Regions from separate parts of the Paenibacillus sp. TAB_01 genome, predicted to be linked through region 2. Evidence: riboswitches for the same ligand, from Rfam matches in the RefSeq annotation. Region 2 holds a riboswitch; the other holds the start of a gene.
The links. Region 2 has a riboswitch for thiamine pyrophosphate ahead of ACHHV8_RS05260 (ECF transporter S component). Riboswitches for the same ligand answer to the same signal wherever they lie in the genome.

Region 1 (4,792 bases), 670 kb from region 2:
ATGAGCAGGGACTGATTGTTTCGATGGACGTTACGCCTAAATCCAACAGCGAAATGTGGTCTTTATTTTATGACCGTAAAGCGTTGATCGAGTCCTTGGATTACATGATGATCATGGCCTACGACGAGTATTGGGCCAGCAGCCCGACGGCGGGAAGCGTGTCGTCGCTGCCATGGGTGGAGAAGAATGTAGTGAAGTTGATGCAGGAAGATCAAATCCCCGCATCCAAGCTCATACTGGGCGTGCCGTTTTACACGAGAGTATGGACCGAAGAGACAGTGGATGGTAAAACCAAGGTCAGCTCGAAATCCGTCTATATGGATACGCCGCTAAAGGTAATTCAGGAAAAGAATCTGACACCGGTCTACTTACCCGAAGCGGGACAAAATTATATAGAGTATAAGGAAGGCGACAAGCTGAACAAGGTTTGGCTTGAGGATGAAGTGTCCGTGAAAGCGCGGATCGAACTGGTGAACAAATATAATTTGGCGGGCGTTGCCTCCTGGAGACGAGGGTATGAGACGCCTTCGATCTGGCCGTTAATTCAGTCAACGCTCGCGAATAAGCCCTAATCAAACTATTCATCTAATAAAATAACTAAGACCGGTATCTCATTTTCCGCAAATACGGAGGAACGAGGTACCGGTCTTTTTTTACCACATAGGAAAGTCACTCATGGAGAGTGCCTATTACACGATTAGGCGTTTGGAGCGCTTGGATCATGCTTTGGATCAAGAGACAAGATGGTTTTGCAGAACATGCAGCGGTCGGTCTTGCCCAACAGTTTCGTTGGTTTTCCGCATTCCGGACACTCGATAACCGTAGCGCTGGTGGACATCATTCCTGCCCAGAAATAAATTCCCATGCTCGCCAGCATAGCGATGGCTCCGATAAACATGAACGTAACGGCCATAATTTTACCCGCCGGACCCCAATCAAAGACGATTCCCGCCAAGCCGACAATCATTAGTAGCATGCCGCCCATTGTCAGCAGAAGACCCCACAAACGAAATTCGTTAACCTTACTGGACTTAAATCTCAACTTTCGTCACTTCTTTCTGAAATAAATGTGAAATTTGTCACCAAATCGATGCAGGGAAACCGCCCGGTTGTGTAGAAATAAGAAGTATCTAGGAATGTAATATTCGGGAGGCTGCAGCGATGAACGCCATTAAGGAACAGCTGGTTGCCAGGCTCCGGGAAGATGAAGCAGTCATCAGCGTCCTGGCGGTGGACAATCCGTCTCTGTTTTCCGCGCTTACGGACGGTTTCGATCTCCTGCTGCTCGTCATTTCAAATGAAGACCTGAAAACCGATCAACAATATCATTATATAAAAGACAACTGTCGTATACAAGAAAGATGGATATGTACTTCCTCGCTAGAGCATATTGTCGTGCAGGGGGAGCGCCGCAATCTTATCTATTGGATCTTAAAAGGAGAGATTCTTCTGGATCGGAATGTATATTTGGAAAGCCTGCGGCATCGTATGCTTGAATTTCCCCAGGAAATGCGCGAGCAAAAGCTGCTGATCGAGTTTTCCAGATTTTTGCGGAGATATTCGGAGAGCAAAGAATATATTCTAAACGATCACCTGCTCGATGCGTATAATAACATTTTAGAAGCGCTCCACCATTGGGCGAGGATCGTTATTATCGAGGCAGGGCTGCATCCTGAAACGACGGTGTGGCGGCAGGTCAAAGGCGTCAATCCGGGAGTCTACAAGCTCTATGAAGAGCTGACGATGAGCAAGGAGACGCTCAAGCAAAGAGTGCAGCTCGTTTTGCTGGCCTGTGAGTTTTCCGTCATGTCCAAAATGGAGCGATGCTGTAAGGTGCTCCTTGATATTTTGGCCAGCCGTGAGCAGGCATGGAGCCTGCATGAGCTTCAGCAGTGTGAGAAGCTTGCGGATCTTCAGAATGAACTGCCGTTGATTCTAAATAAACTAGTCAAAAAAATATTGGCTAAAGAGATCATTTACACGATGGATGAACAGGTATCCGTACTGGAGATTCGTTATACGAGCCTATAGCTGAGGATGTTTTTACCAACCGCAAACTTAACACGGGACAAAATTACGCATTTCTGCTATAATCTTCATTGAACTGAATAGCCACTGGGGGAGCCTTGTGATGTGAGGCTGAGAAAAGGAAGCTGTTCCTTGACCCTTGGAACCTGATTTGCGTGCTTAAAGCAGCATGCTACTGGATGATACCAGCGTAGGGAAGTGGATGGACGTAGCGATGCTGTACAAGGCATGTCTTACCAAGTCAACCCTTATGAGGTTGGCTTTTTTTGTTTGCAGCTGCTCATTGGATTCTAAGCTGGATGTATCTTTGAGAAACGAGGTGGTTCTTGTGGAATTGGTTATTAACGGTGAAGCGCGCACGGTGACGGACGCTGCAACGGTTGCAGATTTGCTTGTTCAATTTAAATTAGAGCAAAAAATACTCGTTATCGAATTGAACCGGGACATTATCGAACGAACGGATTATGAGCAAACGCGCTTAAACGATGGCGACCGTATCGAAATCGTGCATTTTGTTGGTGGGGGCTAAGTAATCTGCGCTCTCCCAGGCACTAAAAAGTTTGGTAATAGATATTTGCTGTACAGACGAATCAGCGTGCCGCTGTACTTCTGAACTATGTTCGCTTTATACCGCTTTATGGCATGAATTTCGTTCGCTTGAATGTTTGACTTTACCGGATTCTAACTGAATACATCTAATGGAGGCATTGAACATGACGGATATATTGAAAATTGGTCCTTACGAGTTTAAATCAAGGCTGCTTTTGGGAACAGGCAAATTTCCTGCCCTGGATATACAGAGCCAAGCGGTTCAAGCATCGGAATCGGAAGTGCTTACGTTTGCTATCCGCCGTCTGCCGATTGACAACCCGGATGCGCCTAACTTCCTGGAAACGCTCGATCTCAAAAAGTTTACTCTGCTTCCGAATACCGCAGGGGCTTATACCGTCGAGGAAGCGGTACGTATTGCCAAGCTGGCCAAGGCTACAGGATTGTGCGATATGATCAAGGTAGAAGTAATTGGAGATCCCAAGACGCTGCTTCCTGACCCGATCGGGACGCTGGAAGCTACGAAAATTCTAGTCGATCTTGGCTTCATCGTGCTTCCGTATACATCCGACGACCCGATCCTTGCCAGAAAGCTGCAGGAAGCAGGGGCGGCAGCTGTAATGCCTGGCGCATCTCCTATCGGTTCGGGACAGGGTATCGCCAATCCGAATCAGCTTCGTTTCATTATTGAAGAAGTCAAGGTACCGGTTATTGTAGACGCGGGTATTGGCGGGCCGGCGGATGCGGCTCTGGCTATGGAGCTAGGTGCGGACGGCGTACTTTTAAACACCGCTGTGGCAGGGGCCGACAATCCTGCGCTAATGGCGGAGGCATTTAAACTCGCTGTTGCCGCCGGGCGGAAAGGATTCCTTGCCGGAAGAATCCCCAAGAAGCGTTATGCCTCGGCCAGCAGTCCAGTCGAGGGCATGATTGAGTAGCCCTAAATAGTACATGCTGTCGGGGAGCCCAGCCGTTTTGTCGGGCTTTCCGATGCAATACTGAAAATAATTTTTAGCTGAAGCTTGACTTTCAATATCGCCCTGTGTTAAATTAGTCCTCGCCGCTGAAAACGGCGCACAATCATCCAAGCATGTGAGCAGGATTCAAAAATGTTCCTGGAAAAAATGCTTGCATTAAGAACGGTGAATGTGATATATTATAAAAGTCGCCGCTGAACGGGGTGACAATAACCGACAAAGAAATCGCACTTTGGTGTGGCTTTGGAAATCGGGAATAATGAAGCATTGCCCTTTGAAAACTGAACAACGAGTGAGTGAAATAAAGAAAATGCAAATTCTCGCTAGCAAGAAATTTTGAGCTTAAGACAAGCTCTGTTACAAGTTCTACAACTTTAATGGAGAGTTTGATCCTGGCTCAGGACGAACGCTGGCGGCGTGCCTAATACATGCAAGTCGAGCGGATTTCACCTTCGGGTGAAGTTAGCGGCGGACGGGTGAGTAACACGTAGGCAACCTGCCTGTAAGACCGGGATAACTATCGGAAACGATAGCTAAGACCGGATAGCTGGTTTTCTCGCATGAGGGAATCATGAAACACGGAGCAATCTGTGGCTTACAGATGGGCCTGCGGCGCATTAGCTAGTTGGTGAGGTAACGGCTCACCAAGGCGACGATGCGTAGCCGACCTGAGAGGGTGATCGGCCACACTGGGACTGAGACACGGCCCAGACTCCTACGGGAGGCAGCAGTAGGGAATCTTCCGCAATGGACGCAAGTCTGACGGAGCAACGCCGCGTGAGTGATGAAGGTTTTCGGATCGTAAAGCTCTGTTGCCAGGGAAGAACGCTCAGGAGAGTAACTGCTCCTGAGGTGACGGTACCTGAGAAGAAAGCCCCGGCTAACTACGTGCCAGCAGCCGCGGTAATACGTAGGGGGCAAGCGTTGTCCGGAATTATTGGGCGTAAAGCGCGCGCAGGCGGTTATTTAAGTTTGGTGTTTAAGCCCGGGGCTCAACCCCGGATCGCACTGAAAACTGGATGACTTGAGTGCGGGAGAGGAAAGTGGAATTCCACGTGTAGCGGTGAAATGCGTAGAGATGTGGAGGAACACCAGTGGCGAAGGCGACTTTCTGGACCGTAACTGACGCTGAGGCGCGAAAGCGTGGGGAGCAAACAGGATTAGATACCCTGGTAGTCCACGCCGTAAACGATGAGTGCTAGGTGTTAGGGGTTTCGATACCCTTGGTGCCGAAGTAA
Region 2 (4,792 bases):
CTTTCTTCACTTATATGAATGAGACCCCATTGAAACCAGGACGTGTCGCCTTTACCGAACAGCATCATCGAAACGGACGAGGAGACGAACAGCAGCCCGAACGGAAGCATCATAATGCCCAGGCGGCGCAGCGGCTGACCTGAACAGCAGAGCAGCAAAAGCAGCTGCGCAGCGGTCAAGTTAACCAGCACGTTAATGTTGTCCGTCAGCAGGATGATAAAGAACAGCACGAGGGAAGCCAGCAGCTTCAGGCTTGGGTTGACCCGGTGCAGCCATGTTTCCTTGCCGGTCCATAGGTTAAGCAATGCATTTCACTTCCCTTTATATACAAAATTCCTTTCGGACGCGCGCCGGTCACCGCATTGGCAAAGGCAGGCCGCGCCCGCTTCGCGCAGAAAATCAGGCTTTCCGCCGGCATAAGCCAGCCGCAAGCCAACCGGCAAGCCGACCAGGCAGCCCCAGACCCCGGGTCTGCCCGATACTGCGCCGCGCTAATGAACCAAAGACGCCTGCGTCTCCTTGAGCGCTTGTTTGTCGTCCGCCGCCTCCAAGGCACGGAGATACTGCGAAGGCTCCGTGTCCGCTGTCAGCCGTCCCCGTTCGATATGCCATACGCGCGTCGCGAAATAGCGGACAATGTCCATATCATGCGTGACCATGATCAGTGTAGTTCCCTGCTTGCGCCAATGCTCCAGACGCTCCAGGATGGCGAAAGTGTTGGCCGCATCCTGGCCGAAGGTCGGCTCATCCAGCAGTATGAGCCGCTGATTTTTCGTCATCGCCGTCGCTACGCTAAGCCTTCTTTTCTGGCCGAGCGAAAGCTGGTACGGGTGCTGCCGCTGCTGCTCCTTCAGGCCAAACTCGGCCAATATCTCTTGAACCTTCTGCTCCGTCTCCTGCTCGGGGCGCCGCTCCTTGCGGAAGCCGAACGCGATTTCGTCGAATACGGAGTTCGTAACGAACTGCATCTCGGGATTCTGAAACACATAAGCAACCTCGTGAATCACGTCCTTGAAGCCGCGGACTTTTTTGCCTGACAGCTCATAGCCCTCAACGGAAGCAGGGATCAGCTGCATCAGCGATTGGAGCAGCGTGCTTTTGCCTGCCCCGTTCTCCCCTGTTACGGCGATCCATTCGCCTGCATTTGCCTGCAGCGAACCTGCTTTTATTTTGGGCTCTCGTCCGTGATAGCCGGTCAGCTCCTGAAGCGCCAGCAAAGGTTCGCCGCTTCCGGCGATGCCGCTCACAGGTTCAGCTTGCGCCGCATCCCCGCGCAGCCCTTGGTAAGCCGCGCTTGCCACATAATCCTGCCATACGCCGGGATACCAGATGCCGAAAGCCTGCAGCTGCTCCTTGTAGCTCGCGAACACCTGCTGCGGATCGCCGTCCGCCAGAATCGTCCCGTCATGCTGGAACAGCACGACCCGGTCCACCCAATCGATGACTTCATCGATTTTGTGCTCCACAATCAGCGTCGTTTTATCGCCGCTGACCGCTTTGATCGTCTCCCACACCTGGCTCGTGCCTTCAGGGTCGAGCAAGGCCGTCGGCTCATCCAGAAACAGCACCTCCGGCTCCAGCGCGAGCACCGAAGCAATCGCCAGGCGCTGCTTCATCCCTTGAGACATCGATTGAATCGGAACATGCGGATCTTCCAGGTGCAGGCCCACCTGCGTCAAGCCCGCCTGAATCCGGGGCGGCATCGCCTCCCGGGGAACCCCGAGATTTTCCAGCACGAAGGCCATCTCCTCATCGGCGTAAGGCATGCAGAACTGCGTATCCGGGTCCTGGAATACATAGCCCCAGGAATCCGGAATTTCAATGCTGTCGTACCGGACCGGCACATCGATGGCCCGCGGAATGAGTCCCGACAGCACCTGCAGCAGCGTTGATTTCCCGCAGCCGCTGGGGCCGAGCAGCAGCACCTTCTGTCCGGGCTCGACGGCCAGCGCCAGCTCGTCGAATAAGAGCGACGGGCTGCCGGCAAACTTCAAACGCAGCCCGTCGACCGATGTCCGGGCTCCCATCAGCGTTTGCGCTCCAGCGCGTCAAAGTCGGCGCGGCTCGCGGGACGAACCAGCTGCGTCACGCCTGTCGCTTCCAGCGCCTTCACGAGCCAGTAAGCGCACAAACCGGTGAAGAAGATCGAACCGGCCAAGCGGAAGACGAAGTATAGAATCAGGTTCCATGATTGCAAATCCAGCAAATACCCTTTAAAGCCGTCGAAGACAAGCGAACCGGCTGCCGATGCCAAGCCCGCCAGGCATGCGGTGGAAGCGGAGAAGCTGCGGTAGCGGAACAGCGCGAAGACGAGCTCTGCGCACAAGCCTTGAACGATACCGTACGTCAATGATTCAACGCCGTACTGCGAGCCAGCAATGAGCTCACCGGATGCGGCTGCCACCTCGGCGAGCAGCGCTACGCCCGGCTTGCGGATCAATAGCGCCGCCACGGTGGCCGCAATGAACCATACGCCGTAGACGAGCTGGTTCAGCTGCAGGCCGGCCAGCTTCACCAGATTGGAGACATCGCCCCACAGACGGTAAATAATACCGAACACGATCGCGATTACGACGGTAACCAGAATATCGGACAGCTTCAAACCTTTGGACATGTTTCCCACTCCTTTGTGTTGTATGGGGATGCGGTACTGAACCTCTTACCCGGGATTAACGCGAAAAGACCACTTCCATAATTAGGAAGTGGTCTGCATGTATGTAGGAACACACGCTTCTAACGTTCTCCACTTCCCTACGCTGGTGCAAACCAGATCAGGTTCAGAGGGTCTAGGATCTATTGATCCAATCTCAGCCCTATTCAGGCTCCCCTAGTGACATACTCATATTAACACGTTTGCAATAAATGTCAATGCACAAACGGCAGGCTGCGTCTTACAAATATTGCTCGACAAACCGCATCATCGCTTCTTCATGAAAAGGCAGCGCTTCATGTCCGTAATCCGGATAAAGCTTCAGCTCCTTCTCCCCCGCCAGATGATGGTATGCCGCGAAGCAGGTCGAAGGCGGGCAGGTCGTATCCTGAAGGGTGATGGCCATCAAGGTTCTCGCCTTGACCCTTGCCGCCATATTCATCCCGTCGAAATAGCTGAGCGTCCGGTAGGCCTGCTCCTCTTGCCGGTGTGCGGGATCAAACCTGCGGAACCAGTTCTTAATTTCGACGTACGGCCCTGTACTGTGCTGCTCCACCGCCCGGCGGAAGTGGCACAAATATGGATAGACCGGCATGGACAGCTTCGGACGGGAGTCCAGTCCGGCCACTGCCAGCGCCAGCCCTCCGCCTTGGCTCCCGCCATATACGGCAATACGGCTGGTGTCCGTTTCTTCCCGTGAGCATACAAAATCCACTGCGCGGATACAGTCGAGATAGACTTGTTTATAGTAGTAAGTCTCCGGGTCCAGCAGGCCGAGCGTCATCCATCCCGGCGATCCCCCCTGCGGATACTGCGCAAAGTCGGGCGATACGCCGCCCTGTCCCCTCACATCGACGGCGAACGCAGCCAGTCCCATGGATGCCCAGTGCAGCAGATCGTGCGGCCTCCCCCGGTCACCGCTATACCCGTGGTATTTCACGATCACCGGCAGGGAGCCTGGAGCGTGCTCGCCTTGCGGCGTGACATACCAGCCGTGAATCGGCGTTCCGTCGCTGCCGTGGTACACCACATCGTAAATAAGGATGCTTTTCAACGGGTGGTCTTCGACCAGCTTGACCGTCGCATGAAGGGGGACTTTATTCACAGCGGCTTTGGCACGCTCCCAGAAGGCATCAAAATCCGGCTCTGCCGTGAGTTCCGGCACATACTGCTCAAGCTGGGATAGCGGATAATCAACGTTTGGCATCGTCTTGTCTCTCCTCTGAATTCATTTTTTTGTCAATCCAAAATGGAATATTATGGTTTATCTGTGAAGTGTGATGTGTTACTATGTACATGTATGCGTTGTCATGGTTTTTTTTGGAAATAAATAACAAGATTTTATCTTCAAAGGGGCGTGTATTGATGGAAGAACTCATCCAGACAAAGAAAGTTCTCCTCCTCGTGACCACAGAGCTGATTTCCAGTTGTTCCTATTGCACCATGGTCTCCACTGACCCGCAAAGCAAAACCCCTATTCATTGTACCAAGTTTTCCGGCTCGTGCAATCCTATTCTGGTTAATGTATCGACCTGTTTATCCTGCGGAGAGTACAAATCCGAATCTCAAGAAAAGACGGAAGAAACGAAGGAAACGAAAACCGCATAAACGCCTTTCCGCTTCCTCTCGCCCCCCAGCTCTCTTCGCCGCAGCCGGCAGAGGAGAGCTCTTTTTTCTTGCGTTAAACCGGGTTCTATGTCAAGATAATCGGTAGACCCACATTATGAAAGAATAGGTGAATCGACCGTTATGACCAAATCGTTTTTTCGCTTGTTAACGGAGCTCTCTTCCCGCAAGTCGATCTCCCGTTTGACCGGCGCTTTTGCAAAATCCCGAGCAAGCCGCAGCCTCATCCCGCGCTTTGCCAAAATATACGGTATCCGGATGGAGGATGCCGAGAAAAGCTGGACAGAGTACGCCTCGTTAAACGATTTCTTCACACGGCGTCTGAAGAAGGGGCTGCGCCCCATCGATCTAGCCCCCAAGCTTATCGTAAGTCCCGTGGATGCGGCCATTACAGGAATGGGGCCGATCAGCGAAGGGCTCATTTTGAACGTTAAAGGTCAGGATTATACGGTCGAGGAGCTGTTGAATCACTCCCCGCGCACCGTCAATTATAAGAACGGATTTTATTTTGTGCTC

Region 1: another riboswitch for thiamine pyrophosphate. It lies ahead of thiS (sulfur carrier protein ThiS); the one in region 2 lies ahead of ACHHV8_RS05260 (ECF transporter S component).

Annotation. Positions count from the first base shown of each region.
Region 1 is NZ_JBIFNP010000001.1:407,921-412,712, forward strand. Features, by position in the region: gene ACHHV8_RS02025 (glycosyl hydrolase family 18 protein) at 1-572, shown strand, start outside; gene ACHHV8_RS02030 (DUF2614 family zinc ribbon-containing protein) at 698-1,042, opposite strand; gene ACHHV8_RS02035 (nucleotidyltransferase-like protein) at 1,162-2,031, shown strand; TPP riboswitch at 2,108-2,242, shown strand; gene thiS (sulfur carrier protein ThiS) at 2,357-2,557, shown strand; gene ACHHV8_RS02045 (thiazole synthase) at 2,742-3,515, shown strand; rRNA gene ACHHV8_RS02050 (16S ribosomal RNA) at 3,929-4,792, shown strand, end outside.
Region 2 is NZ_JBIFNP010000001.1:1,074,541-1,079,332, reverse strand. Features, by position in the region: gene ACHHV8_RS05270 (energy-coupling factor transporter transmembrane component T family protein) at 1-305, opposite strand, end outside; gene ACHHV8_RS05265 (ABC transporter ATP-binding protein) at 492-2,027, opposite strand; gene ACHHV8_RS05260 (ECF transporter S component) at 2,027-2,614, opposite strand; TPP riboswitch at 2,732-2,839, opposite strand; gene ACHHV8_RS05255 (acetylxylan esterase) at 2,892-3,857, opposite strand; gene asd (archaetidylserine decarboxylase) at 4,400-4,792, shown strand, end outside.